Regions from separate parts of the Nonomuraea sp. NPDC048881 genome, predicted to be linked through region 3. Evidence: riboswitches for the same ligand, from Rfam matches in the RefSeq annotation. Region 3 holds a riboswitch; each other region holds the start of a gene.
What was found. A riboswitch is a leader RNA that binds a small molecule or an ion and turns the genes downstream of it on or off. The one in region 3 is predicted to bind cobalamin.
Positions count from the first base shown of each region.

Region 1: another riboswitch for cobalamin. It lies ahead of cobN (cobaltochelatase subunit CobN); the one in region 3 lies ahead of AB0C33_RS46000 (ribonucleoside-diphosphate reductase subunit alpha).
Region 2: another riboswitch for cobalamin. It lies ahead of AB0C33_RS35405 (CbtB domain-containing protein); the one in region 3 lies ahead of AB0C33_RS46000 (ribonucleoside-diphosphate reductase subunit alpha).

Region 1 is NZ_JBEZGC010000012.1:147,930-154,363, reverse strand. It holds gene cobN (cobaltochelatase subunit CobN) at 1-3,403, opposite strand, end outside; cobalamin riboswitch at 3,434-3,644, opposite strand; gene cobG (precorrin-3B synthase) at 3,655-4,866, shown strand; gene AB0C33_RS35365 (precorrin-8X methylmutase) at 4,863-5,483, shown strand; gene AB0C33_RS35360 (precorrin-2 C(20)-methyltransferase) at 5,489-6,434, shown strand, end outside.
Region 2 is NZ_JBEZGC010000012.1:155,667-162,100, forward strand. It holds gene AB0C33_RS35380 (cobyrinate a,c-diamide synthase) at 1-225, opposite strand, end outside; gene cobO (cob(I)yrinic acid a,c-diamide adenosyltransferase) at 234-836, opposite strand; gene AB0C33_RS35390 (VWA domain-containing protein) at 839-2,953, opposite strand; gene AB0C33_RS35395 (histidine phosphatase family protein) at 2,950-3,501, opposite strand; gene AB0C33_RS35400 (CbtA family protein) at 3,507-4,292, opposite strand; gene AB0C33_RS35405 (CbtB domain-containing protein) at 4,302-4,493, opposite strand; cobalamin riboswitch at 4,528-4,657, opposite strand; gene AB0C33_RS35410 (nuclear transport factor 2 family protein) at 4,835-5,266, shown strand; gene AB0C33_RS35415 (hypothetical protein) at 5,392-5,622, opposite strand; gene AB0C33_RS35420 (helix-turn-helix transcriptional regulator) at 5,571-5,981, opposite strand; gene AB0C33_RS35425 (aminoglycoside phosphotransferase family protein) at 6,256-6,434, shown strand, end outside.
Region 3 is NZ_JBEZGC010000025.1:67,878-74,311, forward strand. It holds gene AB0C33_RS45970 (FAD-dependent monooxygenase) at 1-714, shown strand, start outside; gene AB0C33_RS45975 (multidrug efflux SMR transporter) at 744-1,064, opposite strand; gene AB0C33_RS45980 (NAD(P)H-dependent oxidoreductase) at 1,067-1,714, opposite strand; gene AB0C33_RS45985 (helix-turn-helix domain-containing protein) at 1,828-2,448, shown strand; gene AB0C33_RS45990 (hypothetical protein) at 2,465-2,623, opposite strand; gene AB0C33_RS45995 (alpha/beta hydrolase) at 2,737-3,684, opposite strand; cobalamin riboswitch at 3,886-4,091, shown strand; gene AB0C33_RS46000 (ribonucleoside-diphosphate reductase subunit alpha) at 4,220-6,434, shown strand, end outside.

The DNA.
Region 1 (6,434 bases), on a different contig from region 3:
CGTACATCCAGTCGGCCATCACGCCGGTGGTGGCGTCGTAGCCGAACAGGTAGTCGACGGTGGCGGCCAGCTCGAAGGCGCCCTTGTAGCCGTGGCGGCGCATGGCGGCCAGCCAGCGCGGGTTGACCACCCTGGCGCGGAAGATCCGTGAGGTCTCCTCCGACAGGGTGCGGGTGCGCACGGCGTCGGGGCGGGTGCTGTCGCCGACGTAGGCGGCCGGGGCCTTGCCGGTGAGCGCGCGCACGGTGGCGATCATGCCGCCGTGGTACTGGAAGTAGTCGTCGGAGTCGGCGATGTCGTGCTCGCGGGTGTCGACGTTCTTGGCGGCGACGGCGATGCGGCGGTAGGCGTCCTCCATCTGGGGGCGGGCGGCGACCCCGTCGAGGTCGCGGCCGTAGGCGTAGCCGCCCCACACGGCGTACACCTCGGCCAGGTCGGCGTCGTCGCGCCAGTTGCGGCTGTCGATGAGCGGCAGCAGCCCGGCCCCGTACGCGCCGGGCGCGGAGCCGAAGACGCGCATCGTGGCCAGCCGCTCGTCGCCGCCCGTCGCGGCCACGTGGGCGCGGACGTAGTTGTCCGCGGCCGGCTCCGCCAGCGACGCGACCAGCCGTACGGCGTCGTCGAGCATGCCGACCACGTGCGGGAAGGCGTCGCGGAAGAAGCCGCTGATGCGGACCGTCACGTCGATGCGCGGGCGGCCCAGCTCGGCGAGCGGGATCGGCTCCAGGCGGATGACGCGACGCGACGCCTCGTCCCATTCGGGGCGGACGCCGAGCAGGGCCAGCACCTCGGCGACGTCGTCGCCCGCCGTGCGCATGGCGCTGGTCCCCCACACCGACAGCCCGACCGAGCGCGGCCATTCGCCGGTGTCGGCGCGGTAGCGCTCCAGCAGCGACTCCGCCATCGCCTGGCCGGTCTCCCAGGCCAGGCGGCTGGGCACCGCCCGTGGGTCCACGGAGTAGAAGTTGCGGCCGGTCGGCAGCACGTTGACCAGGCCGCGCAGGGGGGAGCCGCTGGGGCCGGCGGGCACGTAGCCGCCGTCCAGGGCGTGCAGGACGTGGTCGAGCTCGTCGGTGGTGCGGGCCAGGCGCGGCACCATCTCGGTGGCGGCGAACGCCAGCACCCGCGCCACCAGCTCCACCCGCCCCTCGGCCACGCCACCCAATACCGCGCGGGCGACGGCGGGGGCGGCGTCCGGGGCCCAGGCTTGCTGCTCCATGGCCTCGACCAGGGCGCGGGCGGTCGCCTCGGCGCGGTCCACGTCGCCCAGCGCCGCCGTGCCGTCCTCGGCCAGGCCGAGCGCCTCGCGCAGGCCGGGCAGCGTCTCCCTGCCGGCCCACATCTGCCGGGCGCGCAACATGGCCAGCACCAGGTCCACCCGCACCTGGCCGGTGGGCGCCTGGCCGAGGACGTGCAGCCCGTCGCGGATCTGGGCGTCCTTCACCTCGCACAGCCAGCCGTCCACGTGCAGGATGAGGTCGTCGAACTCGCTGTCGTGCGGCCGGTCGGCCAGCCCGAGGTCGTGGTCGAGCCTGGCGGCCTGGATCAGCGTCCAGATCTGCGCCCGGATCGCGGGCAGCTTGGCGGGGTCCATGGCGGCGATCGTGGCGTGCTCGTCCAGGAGCTGCTCCAGCCGGGCGATGTCGCCGTAGGTGTCGGCGCGCGCCATCGGCGGCACCAGGTGGTCCACCAGCACGGCGTGCGCGCGCCGCTTGGCCTGCGTGCCCTCCCCCGGGTCGTTGACGAGGAAGGGGTAGACCAGCGGCAGGTCGCCGATGGCGGCGTCGGTGCCGCACGCGGCCGACATCCCCGCCGACTTGCCGGGCAGCCACTCCAGGTTGCCGTGCTTGCCGACGTGCACCATCGCGTGCGCGCCGAACTCGGCCGACAGCCAGCGGTAGGCGGCCAGGTAGTGGTGGCTGGGCGGCAGGTCGGGGTCGTGGTAGATGGCGATCGGGTTCTCCCCGAAGCCGCGCGGCGGCTGCACCATCACCACCAGGTTCCCGGCCCGCAGCGCGGCCAGCACGATGTCGGTCCCGCTGTCGCCCTCGTGCACGAAGAGCTCTCCGGGCGGCGGGCCCCAGTGGCGTTCCATCTCCTCGCGCAGGGCCGCGGGCAGCGTCCGGTACCACTGCTCGTAGGAGGCGGCGGAGATGCGCACCGGGTTGCCCGCCAGGTGCTCCTCGGTCAGCCAGTCCTGGTCCTGGCCGCCGGCGGCGATCAGCGCGTGCACGAGCGCGTCGCCGTCCTGGTCGGCCACGCCGGGGAAGCCGTCGCCCAGGTCGTAACCCGCCTCGGCGAGCCGGGCCAGCAGCCGGACGGTGCTCGCGGGGGTGTCCAGCCCGACCGCGTTGCCGACGCGGGAGTGCTTGGTCGGGTACGCCGACAACATCACCACCAGCCGCCGCTCTGCGGGAGGGGTGTGCCGCAGCAGGCCGTGGCGCACCGCGATGCCCGCCACCCGGGCGGCCCGCTCGGGGTCGGCGACGTAGACGGTCAGCCCGTCGGGGTCGATCTCCTTGAACGAGAACGGCACCGTGATGATCCGCCCGTCGAACTCCGGGATCGCGACCTGGGAGGCGGCGTCCAGCGGCGACAGCCCGTCGTCGTTCTCCTCCCATGCCTGCCGGGTGGTGGTCAGGCAGAGTCCTTGCAGGATCGGCACGTCCAGCTCCGCCAGCGCGCCGACGTCCCAGGCCTCGTCGTCGCCGCCCGCCCCCGCGGTGGCCGGACGGGAGCCGCCCGCCGCCAGCACCGTGACGACCAGGGCGTCCGCCGCGCGCAGCGTGTCCAGCAGCTCCGGCTCGGCCGCGCGCAGGGACGAGCAGAAGACCGGCAGCGCCTGCCCGCCCGCGTCCTCGACGGCGTCGCACAACGCCTCGACGAACGCGGTGTTGCCGGCCATGTGGTGGGCCCGGTAGTAGAGCACCCCCACCACGGGACCGCCGGTGGTCCTGGCAGGGCGGTCCAGCCGTCCCCAGGTGGGGGCGGGGACGGGCGGCTCGAACCCGTGCCCGGTCAGCAGGACGGTGTCGGACAGGAACGCGTGCAGCTCGGCCAGGTTCGCCGGGCCGCCGTGGGCCAGGTAGGCGTGCGCCTCGGCGCACACCCCGCCGCTGACAGTGGACAGCTCCATCAGCTCGGCGTCGGGAGCCTGCTCCCCGCCCAGCACCACCACCGGGCGCGGCCCGGCCAGCAGCGCGTCGAGCCCTTCCGGCCAGGCCCGCCGCCCGCCCAGCAGGCGCACCACGACGAGGCCGGTCCCCTCCGTCAGGCCGGGGACGTCCTCGGCGGTCAGCCGGGCGGGATTGCCCAGGCGGTAGCCCGCCCCGCAGGCGCGAGCGCTCAGCAGGTCGGTGTCGGAGGTGGAGAGCAGCAGAACGGTACGGCTGTCGCCAGGCACGGCGCATTCCTCCCTCGGGGTCCTCGCCCCGGTCGCGGGTGACACGACGGCAGGAGTCTCCTGGCTCCCGGATCGACGCTCACCCCGGCCTTCCCGCCCGTCGCCGGACAGTGGCCTCGTGGTGGGGTTCGCTCCCCGGTCACAGTGGCGGGACCGCGCCGGATTCACACCGGCTTCCTCCCATTGCCATCGTCTACGCCGAAGCTTACGACAGGAGCGACCCGTCCCAGAAGTGGCGTTACGATCCCTTCGTGCCCGTAGGTGAATCTTCCGGACGTACGCGTCCCGATGCCTGTCCGGGGGCGCTCCAGGTGCACGAGGCCGCCGACGGCCCGCTCGCCCGCGTGCGCCTGCCCGGCGGCGCGGTGTCGGCCGCGCAGCTCCGCGTGCTCGCCGGGTGCGCGGCCGAGCTGGGAACGGGCGTGATCGAGCTGACGTCGCGGGCGAACGTCCAGGTGCGGGGGCTGCGCGCGCCGGAGGTCTTCGCCGGGCGGATCGCGGCGGCCGGGCTGCTGCCGTCGCCCGCGCACGAGCGGGTGCGCAACATCCTGGCCTCGCCGCTGGGCGGGCGCGGTCCCGACGGGCTGCTGGACGTGCCGGCGATGGCGGACGCCCTGGACCGGGCGCTGTGCGCGCGGCCCCGGCTGGCCGCGCTGCCGGGACGGTTCCTGTTCGCCCTGGACGACGGCACGCGGGACGTCGCCGGGCTCGGCGCGGACGTCACCTACGTGGCGACCGGACGGCTGCTGCTCGCCGGCGCCGACACCGGGCTGACCGTCGCCCCGGACGCGGCCGTCCCGCTCATGATCGACGCCGCCGAGGCGTTCCTGGACGAGCTGTCCCCCGACGGCCCGCGCGCCTGGCGCATCCGCGACCTCCCGGACGGCCCCGCCAGAATCGCCACCCGCCTGCGCGCCGGCGAACCAAGCCTGATCGACGCCCCTGACGCCGCGAACGCCGCGAACGCCCCGGACGCCCCGGACGCCCCGGACGCCCCGGATGCCGCGGAAGCCGCACGCCGCCCGTCCGCGGGCAGGATCGCCCAGCGGGACGGCCGGGTGGCGATCGAGGCGCTCGTGCCGCTCGGCCGCCTGACGTCCGACCAGGCCGGAGCCCTCGCGGACCTCGGACGGCCGGTGCGCCTGACACCCTGGCGGACCGTCGTCCTGCCGGACCTCTCCCCCGGCGAGGCGGATCGGACCGAGCGGGCGCTCGCCGCCGCCGGGCTCGCCACCGACCCGGACTCCCCCTGGGCCGGGGTGACCGCCTGCACCGGCCGTCCCGGCTGCGCGAAGGCGCTCGCCGACGTGCGGGCCGATGCCCGGCAATGGGTGCGGGGCCTCGGCAGCGCACCCGCCACGCCCGTCCACTGGGCCGGTTGCGAGCGGCGCTGCGGCCTGCCACGCGGCCCGGTCCGCCAGCTGATCGCAACCATCAACGGATACGAGGAACGCCAGGAGTGAGCGACTACATCCGCGACGGCGCCGAGATCTACCGGCGCTCGTTCGCGACCATCCGCGCCGAGACCGACCTCACGGGCCTGCCGCCCGAGGTCGCCCAGGTGGCGGTGCGCATGATCCACGCGTGCGGCATGACCGACCTCGTCACCGACCTGGCCTGGTCGCCGCAGGTGGTCGCGCGGGCCAGGGAGGCGCTGCGCGGCGGCGCGCCGGTGTTGTGCGACGCCATGATGGTCGCCTCCGGCGTGACGCGGCGCCGGCTGCCCGCGGGCAACGAGGTGCTGTGCACGCTGGGCGATCCGCGCGTGCCCGAGCTGGCCGAACGCCTCGGCACCACCCGCAGCGCCGCGGCCCTGGAGCTGTGGCGCGACCGCCTGGAGGGCGCGGTGGTGGCGATCGGGAACGCGCCGACCGCCCTGTTCCGGCTGCTGGAGCTGGTGGCCGAGGGCGCCGGACGCCCCGCGGCCGTGCTCGGCATCCCGGTCGGCTTCATCGGCGCGGCCGAGTCCAAGCAGGCGCTGGCCGGCGGCGACCTGGAGTACCTGGTGGTGCACGGCCGTCGCGGCGGCAGTGCGATGACGGCCGCCGCGATCAACGCCATCGCGAACGAGACGGAGTGACGACCATGTCAGGACGCCTGTACGGAGTCGGCCTGGGCCCCGGCGACCCCGAGCTGGTCACGGTCAGGACGGCCCGGCTGATCGGCGAGGCCGACGTGATCGCCTACCACGCCGCCCGGCACGGCCGCAGCATCGCCCGTTCGATCGCGCTGCCGTACATGCGCGAAGGCCAGATCGAGGAGCTGCTGCTCTACCCGCTGACCACGGAGACCACCGACCACCCCGGCGGCTACCAGGGAGCGCTCGACGACTTCTACGCCGACTGCGCCGAACGCCTGGCCGCCCACCTGGACGCGGGCCGCACCGTGGTCGTGCTGGCCGAGGGCGACCCGCTGTTCTACGGCTCCTACATGCACATGCACAAGCGGCTCGCCCACCGCTACCCGACCGAGGTGGTGCCCGGCGTGACCTCGGTCAGCGCCGCCGCCGCCGTGCTGGGACGGCCGCTGGTCGAGCGGGACGAGGTGCTGACCGTGCTGCCCGGCACGCTGCCCGCGCAGGTGCTGGCCGAGCGGCTGCGCGACACCGACTCGGCCGCCGTGCTCAAGCTGGGCCGCACGTTCGGGAAGGTGCGCGACGCGCTGGCCGAGGCGGGCCGCCTCGACGACGCCTGGTACGTCGAGCGCGCCACCATGGGCGCCGAGCGGGTCGCCCCGCTCAAGGACGTGGACCCGGACGGAGTCCCGTACTTCTCGCTGGCCCTGCTCGCCAGCCCGGCCGAGCGCACCTTCGTCCCCGAGCGCCCGGCGGACGAGGGGCGGGGCGAGGTGGCCGTGGTCGGCCTGGGCCCGGCCGGGCGGCCGTGGCTGACGCCGGAGGCGCAGGAGGCGCTGGCCGCGGCCACCGACCTCGTCGGCTACGGCCCGTACGTGGACCGGGTGGCGCCGAACCCGCGCCAGCGCCGCCACCGCACCGACAACCGGGTGGAGGCCGAACGCGCCAGGCACGCCC
Region 2 (6,434 bases), on a different contig from region 3:
GGCGGCGCCGTGCAGGAACAGCGGGGCGACGAGCTCCTCCCCGACGAGCCACGGATCCAGATTGCGGCCGGGACGGCCGGCGGCCAGCGCGTGATAGCCCGGGTCGATGTAGTCGGGCCCCACCTTGTGCGGCGAGACCCGCAGCCCGCGCGCCCGCAACGCCGCCATGAGCCCGGTGGCCACCGTCGTCTTGCCGCTGCCCGACGACGGCGCGGCGATCACCAGACGGGGAACTACCACTCGATGCCCTTCTGCCCCTTCTGCCCGGCGTCCATGGGGTGGCGTACCTTGCCCATCTCCGTCACCAGGTCGGCGACCTCGATCAGCCGTCCGGGCGCGTCCCTGCCGGTGATCACGACGTGCTGGCTGCCCGGCCGGTCCGTCAGCGTCTTCAGCACGTCGTCCAGGTCCAGCCACCCCCACTTCAGCGGGTAGGTGAACTCGTCCAGCACGTAGAACCGGTACGTCTGCGCCGCCAGGTCGCGCTTGATCTGCTCCCAGCCCTCACGGGCGTCGGCCGCGTGGTCCTCCTCGCTGCCGGGCCGCTGGATCCACGACCAGCCCTCGCCCATCTTGTGCCAGGTCACCGGGCCGCCCTCGCCCGTCTCGCCGAGCACCTTGAGCGCCCGTTCCTCGCCGATGCGCCACTTGGCCGACTTCACGAACTGGAACACCCCGACCGGCCAGCCCTGGTTCCAGGCCCGCAACGCCATCCCGAAGGCGGCCGTGGACTTGCCCTTGCCCGGTCCGGTGTGCACCATCAGCAGCGGACGGGTCCGCCGCTGGCGCGTGGTCAGGCCGTCGTCGGGCACGACAGCCGGTTTTCCCTGAGGCATGTTCAGACCGCCTTCCTGTGGTCACGGACGACCGAGCCGAGATCGGCCAGAGAGTCGAGAGGCACGAGCCGCGCGCGCAGCCGGGCGGCCAGCCGGACGGCCAGGCCGAGCCTGACCGGCCCGCTCTCGCAGTCCACGACCACCGACGCGGTGCCGGCCAGCAGCGCGGCGGCCCGGTCCACGTCGCCGCCGGCCGTGGCCCGTCCGTCGGTGACCAGCACCAGCAGCGGACGCCTGGCGGGGTCGCGCAGCCGTTCCACGCGCAGCACCTCCGCCGCGCGCACCAGCCCCGCCGCCAGCGGCGTGCGCCCTCCGGTGGGCAGGGAGCGCAGCCGGGCCGCGCCTGCCTCCACCGACGAGGTGGGCGGCAGCGCCACCTCCGCGACGGCGCCCCGGAAGGTGATCAGTCCTATCTTGTCCCGCCGCTGGTAGGCGTCGAGGAGCAGGCTGAGCACGGCCGTCTTGACCGCGGTCATCCGCTTGCGCGCCGCCATCGAGCCGCTCGCGTCCACCACGAAGAGCACGAGGTTGCCCTCCCTGCCCTCGCGCACCACCTCGCGCAGGTCGTCGCCGCGCAGCGCCAGCCCGGGGCCCTGGTGGCCGCGTTCCCGCTGGTGGGGCGCCGCTGCCAGCAGCGTCGCCGGCACATGGAGGTCGCGTACGGGGCCGGGCGGGCGGCGCGCGCCGGCGCTCCGGCCGCGCCGGGTCCGGGACCGCGACCGCCGGCCCACCGCTCCCTCGCCGACCCCCGGCACCTCCAGCAGCGGCACCCGGTACGGCGCGGCCACGCCCGCCACCTGCGCGGCCGCCTGGGAGGCCGCCTGCGAGGCCGTCTGGGAGGCCGCCTGGGGCGCCGATGCTCGGGAGGCCGCCGTCCCCGTGGCGGTCGCCGCGTCCGGAGCGGGGTCTCCGGCCATCGGCGGCGCGTCCGCACCGGCGGCCGTGGACGCCGGTGGGTCAGCGGCGGCCGTCCGGCCGTCCGCCGAGGGCTCGGCGCCGGTCGGGTGGTTCCGCGTTTCGGGTCCGGTGCCGTCGCCCGGTGGCGGCGTCCCGCCAGGTCCGCCGGGACCGGAGCCGTCGGGGCCGCCGTCCGGGGCGTCGTCGCCTGAGGTGCGTTCCAGCAGCTCGTCGAGCAGCGCCTCGTCCAGGCCCGGAGCGTCGAACGGATCGCGCCGCCGGCGATGCGGCAGCGACAGCCGGGCCGCGGCCCGCACGTCCTCGGTCGTCACCGTGTCGCGGCCCTGCCAGGCGGCGTGGGCGATGGCCGCGTTCGCCGTCACCAGGTCGGCACGCAGGCCGTCCACCTCGAAGGCGGCGCACACCGTCGCGATCTGCCGCAGCCGGGCGTCCGGCAACCGCACGCCGGGAACCCGGGACCGCGCGGCGGCGATGCGGGCCGACAACGCCGATTCCGCTGCCGTCCATCGACGCGCGAACGCCGCCGCGTCCGCCTCGAAGGCCAGCCGCCGCCGCACCACCTCGGCGCGCTCCTCCGGGTCGCGGGACGCCCTGACCTCGACCGTCAGCCCGAACCGGTCCAGAAGCTGCGGACGCAGCTCGCCCTCCTCCGGGTTCATGGTGCCCACCAGCAGGAAGCGGGCGGCATGGCGGACCGACACCGACTCCCGCTCGACGTAGCACGTGCCCAGCGCGGCCGCGTCGAGCAGCAGGTCCACGAGGTGGTCGTGCAGGAGGTTCACCTCGTCCACGTACAGGACGCCGCGGTGGGCGGCCGCCAGCAGCCCCGGCTCGAACGCCTTCACCCCCTCCGTCAGCGCCCGCTCGACGTCGAGCGAGCCGGCCAGCCGGTCCTCCGACGCGCCGACCGGCAGCTCCACCAGAGCGGCCGGCCGTTCCACCCGCTCGGCGCCGGGCTCGTGCGGCCCGTCCGGGCACTCAGGGTCGGGTACGGCGGGGTCGCAGGCGAACCGGCAGCCGGGCACCACGCACACCGTGGGCAACTGGGCCGCCAGCGCCCGCACGATCGTGGACTTCGCCGTTCCCTTCTCCCCGCGGACGAGCACCCCGCCCACCCGGGGCGACACCGCGTTCAGCACCAGCGCCAGCTTCAGGTCGCCGAGCCCGACGACGGCGCTGAACGGATAGGTGACGATCAAGACTCAGCCTTCCGGTTGACGTGGACCACCCGCCAGCCGTCCCGCGCGACGGTCAGCTCGGTGGTGGACAGAGGAGCCAGGTCGAAACGGGCCGCGCGCAGCGGATCCAGCCCCAGGGCATGGCCGAGCGCCGCTCTGATGACGCCCGCGTCGCAGACCACGACGGCCCGCGGCTCGTCCCGTACCGAGTCGAGCCAGCCCGCCACCCTGGCGGCGAGCGCGCTCAGTGACTCACCGCCGTGCGGGGCGGCGTGCGGGTCGGCCAGCCAGCTCGCCAGCGCGTCCGGCTCCGCCAGCGCGACCCGTCCGTACGGCAGGCCCCGCCACCGGCCGCAGTCCGCCTCCGCCAGGGCGGGAACCTCGCGGGCCGCCAGCCCCATGGCGGCGGCCGTCTGCCGCGCGGCCCTGCAGGGAGCGGCCCATGCCGCCGCCGCCTCGACGGGCCCCGCCGCCGCGGCCCTGGTCAGGCTCGCCGCGTCGGCGTCCTCGTCGGCGGGAAAGCACCCGGCCCGCATCCCCGGTGTCGTGGCATGCCGGACGAACAGCACCTTGCTCAGCTCGGCGCCGCGACCAGCGGGTGAGCCGCCGTACGCCGCTCCGCCCGGTCGCTCGCCCAGCCGAACAACACGCCGAACGCCGCCCAGAAGACGAGCTGCGTGCCGAGCGAGGCGAGCCGGAACTCCCACAGCAGCGTGGCGGGGAACCCCTCGGGCACCTCATCGACCGCCGGCAGCAACCACCACGCGGCGACGACGGGCACCAGGAACGCGACCGCCGCCGCCGTCCAGCGAGCCCACGGGCCGCCGTCGACGCGGCGGGCCGTCGCCACCGCGATCGCCGTCGCCGCCAGCCCGACGAGGATCATCACCACGTAGAGCAGCGTGCGGCTGTTGATGGTGTCCGGATCGCCCACCGCAGGCGGGTTGGCTGGATATTTCACGAAGGGCACGAGGATGATCGCGGCGAACGCCGTACCGGCCGCGGCGACCGCCAGCCGCCCGTCGGAACGCGGGCCGACCCGCCCGCGCAGCCCGGCGAACACCAGGGCGAACACCCCGCCCACGGCCAGCCCGTAGAGCCCGGTGGCCAGGAACAGCCCCGCCTTCTGCACGGGCCTGCCGACCACGGCGTCCTCGCCGTGACTGTGCTCGGCCGCTTCTGCGTGGCCGTGCCCGGCCGTCCCGGCGTCCGGATCGGGCGCCTCGGCCTGGGCGGCGGCCTCCTCCAGGGCGATCGCGTGGTCCACGCGAGGTTCACCGAAGGCGAAGGCGAAGGCGCCCGCGATCAGTCCGGCCAGGAGTCCGACGAGCAGACCTCTGGCCAGGAAGGTGCGTACCATGACGGGCCCTCAGTGGCAGGGCACGCCGAGCAGGTGACGCCCGTCGTGCATCAGCTCGTGCAGGAAGGTGCCGGTCTGGGAGATGGCGCCGTTGTCCATCAGAACCAGGTAGGCGACCAGCAGCAGCACGGGCACGGCCAGCAGCAGCCAAGGGCGCAGGCGCGGAAAGGGAATCGTCGACGGGGTGGACAACCCGGTCATGTCAAGCCTCCTCAGGGGTCACGCGTCCCATATCACGAGGTCACGGCTGCCAAGCGACCTGGCTCCCGGGATCTACGTCCCGGATACAGTGGCGCGTCCGCACCGGCATCTCACCGGATTTCCCTTGGACAACCGTGAAATCTACCGGAACGTATCCTTTCCTCACGTTCGCGTCAACAGGCGACCGGTGCCCCTCGGTCTCCTGCCGCCCCGCCGCGCGCCTTTGCGAAAGGCCCAGAATTCTACCTCGCCGAGTATGCGGATCTAGCTTGCGTTGGTCATTCGACCGCATATCGACAGCCACGCTGGGCATCGAGCGAATAGTAGGAGGACCCGGTGCCATGAATGTTGCCCGCGAGGTGCGCGACCGCTATACGGACGCGTTCAACGCCCACGACATGACGGCACTGCTCGGCACTTTCAGCCCGGCCGGAGTGTCCATCAGCCCCGAAGGCGTATCTCAGGGACACAGCGAGCTGGCCTCCTATCTGGAGGAGTTCTGGACGGCGTTCCCCGACGTCCGGGCCGTGATCACGGAGTCCTCCGAGGGTGAGGCGACAACCGTCGACGAGCTTCTCATGGTCGGAACTCACCGAGGCCCATACACCATGCCCGACGGTCAGGTGCTGCACGCGACGGGCCGCCCTGTTCGTTTGCGATGCTGTTATGTCTGCACAGTGGAAGACGGACTCATCACGAGCTTGCGCCTCTATTTCGATCAACTGGAGTTGCTCACCCAGCTCTCCGACTCGGTGATTCTGCAACGTCCTTAGCGAATTGCCGGACGCGACGGATCGCCCCCCGCGTCCGCCCGTCCTGCACCTGACAGATGTACCCTCAGCAGGGCTCTGGTTGATCTTCGCGGCCGGCCGCACTCTGGCCGCATGACGACGGACGCTCACGACCTGACCGCCGCTGACACGACCCCGCGATAGGGGCTGCTCGGCGTGAGGGTCATGACGCCCACCTCCGGATGCCGGTAGTCGCGCGAGATGGAGGCGCGGTTGCTCACCGGGTGCTCGGTCCACATCGCACGGAACTCCAGGCTGAGCGCCGGCAGCTCGTCGACCAGCGCGTTCAGCCCTTCGTCGGTGGGGAAACGGATGTCGCCCCGCCGGCCGACCGCGATCGCGGGCCGGTCGGTGAAGGCGTCCGCATCAGCCTGATGCCGGGACGCGGCTGCTCGGGCTTGGCCCTCGCCCCGGCCCGGGCGGCCCTGGCCAGCCGGTGCAGGTGGGGCAGCTCGTCGTCGTCCAGCCGCAGGACGCGGGCGACAGCGTCCAGGACGTCGTCCGAGACGTTGGGGCTCTGCCCCTGCTCCAGGCGGGTGTAGCAGCCGACGCTGACTCCGGCCAGCGGCGCCAGCTCCTCCCTGCGCAGCCCCGTCACGCGCCGATGCCTGACTCCTGAGCTCAGGCCCACGTCCTCGGGACGCAGTCGGGCCCGTCGGGACCGCAGGAACTCGCCAAGTGCAGAAGCGGGATACATGGCAGCAAGACTGCCAAACTCCCCACCCGCACAAAGCCACCCGCCGCCCTCGGCGGCTGGCTGAACGGATGTCCGGTTCGCCTCGCCCGGGATCTGATACGGCGGTCGTTCGGCCGAGTTGCCGGGTGCGACGGCCACCGCGTCGAGGGCGAGGCTCAGATTCTGCACCCCGCCCGTTCCATGAGGTGGTGCGCTTGCCGGAAGGCGCACATGTCGCCGCGCATGGCTCCACTGCGGTGGGGGAGACGCTTCCGCTGGTGCTAGCGTGCCGCGAATGATCGAGGTACCGGAGGCGTTCGCGCGGAGCACCGTCGAGCGTGAAGGGGAGGGCGCCGCGAAGTGGCTCGCCGAGCTGCCCGGGATCGCGGAGGAGTTGCTGGCGTCATGGAGCTGTGTGCCGGACGGCGCCGTCCTGCATGGAGGGGTCGGGATCATCGTCCCGGTGCGGCGGGC
Region 3 (6,434 bases):
CCGCCCGAGGGAGCGCCGGTCATGCTGCGCCGGCTGTGCGGGCGCAACACCCGGCTCGCCGACCGCTACCGCGCCGGACGCGTCTTCATCGCCGGCGACGCCGCCCAGGTGAGCCACGGGCCCACCCTGAACCTGGCGCTCCAGGACGCCGCCAACCTGGCCTGGAAGCTCGCCGCCACGCTCCGGGGGCAGGCCCCGGAAGGGCTCCTGGACAGCTACGAGAGCGAGCGCCGCGCGTGCGCGGGACGCGTGGTCACCCAGACCCTGGCCGCGACCGCCCTGCTGGCGCCCGGCGCCGAGGTCACCGCGCTACGACGGCTGTTCGCCGAGCTCCTGGGCCGTACGGAGAACCTGCGCATGATCGCCGAGCTGATGGCGGGCGGCGACGTCCGCCACGACATGGGGGAGGAGCGGCCCGCCGGGCCCACCGGCTGGTTCGCGCCGTCCCTGACGCTGACCACCGGCGACGGGCGGCCGCGGCGCCTGGCCGAGCTGATGCGCGACGCCCGCCCCCTGCTCCTGGACCTGACCGGCGGCGACGCCCTGGCCGCCGCCGCCGCGCCCTGGCTCGGCCGGGTGCGCCACGTGGCCGCCACCGCCACCGCCGCCACCGCCCCGGCGCTGCTCGTCCGGCCCGACGGCTACGTCGCCTGGGCGGGCGCGGGCCCCGACGGCCTCAGGGCCGCCCTCGCCCGCTGGTTCGGCCCGAGCTGAGCCCGGCCGTCCGTCCGGACGGGGAGGGGTCACTCCGGGCTGGTGAGGCGGGCCAGCACGATGCCGCCGACGATCAGCGCCAGCGCCGCCATCCGGCCGATCGACATCGGGTCCTTGTGCACGACGACGCCCAGGGCGATCGCGCCGACCGCCCCGATGCCGGTGAAGACCGCGTACGCGGTGCCGACCGGCAGGGTCTTCATCGAGTACGACAGCAGCCAGACCGCGGCCACCATGAGGACGAAGCAGATCAGCGTGGGCAGCGGCCTGGTGAAGCCCTGGGTGGGCTTGATGCTCTGCGCCCAGGCGATCTCGACCAGCCCGGCCAGCCCGAGGATGAGCCAGTTCATCGTCAGAACTCCTTCCCCAGGTCGCGGGCGCCGCGCAGCGCGGCGGCGTACAGCTCGTCGTGCTGGGCGCGCAGGTGGAAGAGGCCGGGGTCGACGCGGGAGTTGGCCAGCTCGGCGGCGACGACGGTGGTGTCCTCGACGGCGAAGTGGCCGGCGAAGAAGTCACGCAGGTAGCGCTCCTGGTAGTCGAACCTGGCCTTGGGGGCGCCGGGCGAGTAGGCCCCGCCGCGCGCGGTGGTGACCACGAAACGCCGCCCGGCCAGGGACATCTTGGGGAAGGTCACCTGGTCGAGCCAGGCCTTGAGCGCCGACGGGATCGAGTAGTTGTACATCGGGGTGGCGATCAGCACCACGTCCGCGGCCACCAGCTGCGACAGCAGCGGCTCGACGATCGCCCACGCGGCCGCCTGCTCCGGGGTGCGGGCGGCCTCGTGGTAGCGGGAGATGTCGGTGATCTGGTTGGCCATGACGTAGTCGCACAGCTCGGTCCAGGCCTCCCCGATGTGCGGCACCGGCTCGGCGGCCAGGTCGCGGTGGACGTAGGTGCCCTCGGGGTGGGCGGACCGCCACGCCTCGGCGAAGGCGTCGCCGAGCTCGCGGCTGATCGAACGGCGTCGGGCGCTGGCGTCCAGGTGCAGCAGAACGGTCATGGGAGGGGCTCCTCGAAATAAGTGGACATGACGTCCGTTTTGCGGTCGAGGTGACCGTAGCAACTAAGCGGGCACGTTGTCCACTTATGTCGGGGTGGGTTAGAGTCGCCGCCATGGAGTCCCGTACCGAGTTGCTGACCGGGCGTCCCGTGGCGGAGGCGGGCCGCCCGCGTGAGCGCGCCGACGCCGCCCGCAACCGCGCCAAGGTGCTCGCCGCCGCGGCCGAGCTGTTCGCCACCCGCGACCCGCGCGGCGTGACCATGGACGACATCGCCAAGGCCGCCGGCGTCGGGCGGGGCACGCTCTACCGCCGCTATCCCGACACCGTCTCGATCGCGCAGGCCCTGCTGGACGAGCACGAGCGCGAGCTGCAGGAACGCCTGCTGCGCGGCGACCCGCCGCTCGGCCCCGGCGCGCCCCCCGCCGACCGGCTCGCCGCCTTCTACGCCGCGATGGTCGACCTGCTGGACGAGCACATCTCGCTCGTCCTGGGCGCCGAGCAGGGCGCGTTGCGCTACGCCACCGGCGCCTACGGGTTCTGGCGGGCGCACGTGCGGGTGCTGCTGGCCGAGGCGGGCGTCCCGGAGACCGAGGCGCTGGCCGACATCCTCCTCGCCCCGCTGGGTCCCGACGTCTACGCCGAGCAGCGCAGGCGCGGGCTCACCCCCGAGCAGATCACCGCCGCCCTGGCCCGGCTGGCGCACGGCATCGTCGCCCGGGACGCCGGGCGCTGACCGCGCCGGCGGCGGCTCACCCCCAGGCCGCCGCCTTGTCGTACGGGTCGACGTTCCCGAAGGCCATCCCGACGATCTCCTCGACGTCGTCGTCGCCGTAGGTCCCGGGCAGGGCGAGCCCGATCTCGACGTCCAGGAGCTCGTAACGCTGGTGATGCCAGCAGGCGGACAGCACGGTCGCGTAGAGCTCCGCCGGCGTGGCCGCGGGGTGACACCCCGAATCATGAAGCAGAACCCGGTGCCGCGCGAGGGGCCGGCCCGTCCTCGCCTGGCCGCTCCGGTCGCGGGTTACGCGGTGAGGGCGTCGCGGAGGAAGCTCAGGATGTCCGCCCGCGCGTCCTCGGCCTGGGGGGCCAGCACCGGCATGCTGAGGAAGGCGTGCCCGGCCTCGGGGTACTCGGCCAGGCGGGCGGGGGTGCCGGCGGCCTGCAGCGCCTCGGCGTAGCGGCGGCCGTGGTCGGCGATCGGGTCGTGGGTCGGCACCGCCACGAGCGCCGGGGCCAGTCCGCCCAGGTCGCCGGCGTGCAGCGGGGAGAGTGCGCGGGCGTCCGTCCCCTCGGGCACGGCGAGCCGGTGGAACAGCCGCAGCACCGGCACGCTGAGCGTCGGGGTGTCGGCGTACTGGGTCGTCGACGGGTGGTCGAACATCGTCCCGGCCACCTCCACGGCGGGGTTGACCAGCACCTGGGCCTTCAGGGGCAGACCGGCGTCGCGGGCCCTGATCGCCGCCAGGGCGCAGATCAGGCCGCCGCAGCTCTCGCCGAACAGGACGGCCCGCGCCGGGTCGACGCCCCACTGCGCGGCGTGCTCCAGCACGTGTCGGAGCACGTCCCAGCCGTCGTCGGCGGCGGCGGCCAGCGGCGTGTGCCAGTCGAGCAGGCGGTGGTCCACCGAGACGACGACGGCGGGCAGGTGGGCGGCGAGGTGGCTGTTGACCCAGTCGCTCTGCGGCGCCGTGCCGACGAAGCCGCCTCCGTGCACGTGCAGCACGAGCGGCAGGACGTCCCCCGGCTCGGCCGCTCGGGGCCGGTGGACCCGGACGCGGATGTCGCGGCCGGGCAGCGCCACCGTCCGCCAGTCGACGGCGGCGCCGGGATCCGGCCGGCCGGTGATCGCCTGTGCCTCGACGGAGGCGCGCAGCCGGTTCTCCGCCTCGACGTAGGCGGCCAGTTCGGCGGGGGTGACGGTGTCCCAGTCCGGCGTGACCGGACGGCGGCCGGTGGAGGTCTCGCTCATGGTGGTCTCCTCAGGTTTTCGCTACTTGAAGTATCGATACCTAAGGTAGCGAAAACTAGGCAGGGCCGGTCTATGACGTCGATCACATGTCGGTCCGCCCGTGAGGCCCGCGAGGAGCGGCTCCGCGGCGGGTGGCCGGATCGGAGCGGGGGTTCTTCGCAACACGAGATGTTGGGTGTGACTTTTTGATCCGCCCTATATATGGTGTCTCCCGCAGCCGGTTCGGTCGCCCCGCCAGGGCGGCCGAGGCAAGAGGGAACCCGGTGGGAATCCGGGACTGCCCCGCAGCGGTGAGTGGGAACGACCGCCGTCAGACGCACTGGGCCGAAGGCCCGGGAAGCGACGGCCAGTAGGCAGCGACAGCATGCCCATGAGTCCGAAGACCTGCCGGCGCGCCGCGCGCGATCATGCGCGCGCGGCTGGTCCGAGGCCGCGCGGGACGGTGGACGGCACCGGCGAGAGGGCTGTGGCGCCTCGCCGTCCGCCTCCTGCGCGCGTTCTCGGCCACTGACCGAGTTCACGAGGGGAGAGCGCAGTGACGGTCACAGGGGACCCGATGACGGACCTGGCCGGGACGGCGCGGGCGGACGCCGACAGGTCCGCGCCGCGGCGCGTCCAGATGCAGGTGCGCAAGCGCAACGGCACCGCGGAGCCGGTCGACGTCAACAAGATCGTACGTGCGGTGGAGCACTGGGCGACCGATCTGACGGACATCGACCCGATGCGGGTGGCCACCAAGACGATCAGCGGCCTCTACGACGGGGCCACCACCGCCGAGCTGGACCGGCTGTCCATCCAGACGGCCGCCGAGATGATCGGCGAGGAGCCGCAGTACTCGCGCCTGGCCGCGCGGCTGCTGTCGGGCTACATCGACAAGGAGGTCCGCGGGCAGGGCGTGGCCTCCTTCAGCCAGGCGATCCGGCTGGGCCACGCCGAGGGGCTCATCGGCGACGAGACCGCCGAGTTCGTCAACGCCAACGCCCGCAAGCTCGACGACGCCATCGACGTCACCGCCGACCTGCGGTTCGAGTACTTCGGGCTGCGCACGGTCTATGACCGTTACCTGCTGCGCCACCCGTCCACCCGGCTGGTGGTGGAGACGCCGCAGTACTGGCTGCTGCGCGTGGCCTGCGGGCTGGCCGAGACGCCCGCCGAGGCGGTCGGCTTCTACCGGCTCATGTCGTCGCTGGCCTATCTGCCCAGCTCGCCGACGCTGTTCAACTCCGGCACCCGGCACACCCAGATGTCCTCCTGCTATCTGGTCGACTCGCCCCGTGACGAGATCGGCTCCATCTACGACCGTTACGCCCAGGTGGCGCAGCTGTCGAAGTTCGCCGGCGGGATCGGCATCTCCTGGTCGCGGGTGCGCTCCCGGGGCGCGCTGATCCGCGGCACGAACGGGCACTCCAACGGCATCGTCCCGTGGCTGCGCACGCTCGACGCGTCCGTGGCCGCCGTCAACCAGGGCGGCCGGCGCAAGGGCGCGGCCTGCGTCTACCTGGAGCCCTGGCACCCGGACGTCGAGGAGTTCCTGGAACTGCGCGACAACACCGGCGAGGACGCCCGCCGCACCCACAACCTCAACCTGGCCAACTGGATCCCCGACGAGTTCATGCGCCGGGTCGAGGCCGACGGCACCTGGTCGCTGTTCGACCCCGACGAGGTCCCCGAGCTGCCCGACCTGTGGGGCGAGGCGTTCGAGGAGGCCTACCGCGCCGCCGAGCGCGACGGCCGGTACGTCCGGCAGGTCAAGGCCCGCGACCTGTACGCCAAGATGATGCGCACCCTGGCCCAGACCGGCAACGGCTGGATGACCTTCAAGGACGCCGCCAACCGCCTGTGCAACCAGGCGGCCGAGCCCGGCAACGTCGTGCACCTGTCCAACCTGTGCACCGAGATCGTCGAGGTGTCCAGCGACGCCGAGACCGCGGTCTGCAACCTGGGCTCGGTCAACCTCGCCGCCCACCTGGCGGGCACGGGCCCCGGCGGCGACATCGACTGCGGCATCGACTGGGAGCGGCTGCGCGCCACCGTCCGCACCGCGGTCACCTTCCTCGACCGGGTGATCGACATCAACTACTACCCGAGCGAGCAGGCCGCGGCCAGCAACCCGCGCTGGCGCCCGGTCGGCCTCGGCGTGATGGGCCTGCAGGACGTCTTCTTCGCCCTGCGCCTGCCGTTCGACTCGGCCGAGGCCAAGGAGCTGTCCACCCGGATCGCCGAGGAGATCTACCTGTCGGCGCTGGAGACCTCCGCCGGCCTGGCCGAGCGCTTCGGCGCCCACCCCGCCTACGACCAGACGTGGGCGGCCCGCGGCCGGCTCCAGCACGACCTGTGGGGTCAGAGCGGCACCCAGGCCGGGCGCTGGGACGCGGTGCGCGAGCGCATCGCCGCCCACGGCCTGCGCAACTCGCTGCTGATCGCGATCGCGCCGACCGCCACCATCGCCTCGATCGTCGGCTGCTACGAGTGCATCGAGCCGCAGGTGTCCAACCTGTTCAAGCGCGAGACGCTGAGCGGGGAGTTCCTGCAGATCAACAACGCGCTGGTGGCCGAGCTGAAGTCGCGCGGCCTGTGGAACGACCGCGTCCGGGCGGCCATCAAGCAGGCCGAGGGCTCGGTGCAGGGCATCGCCGAGCTGCCGGAGGACGTGCGCCGGCTGTTCCGCACCGCCTGGGAGCTGCCGCAGCGGGCGCTGATCGACATGGCCGCCGCGCGCTCGCCGTTCATCGACCAGAGCCAGTCGCTCA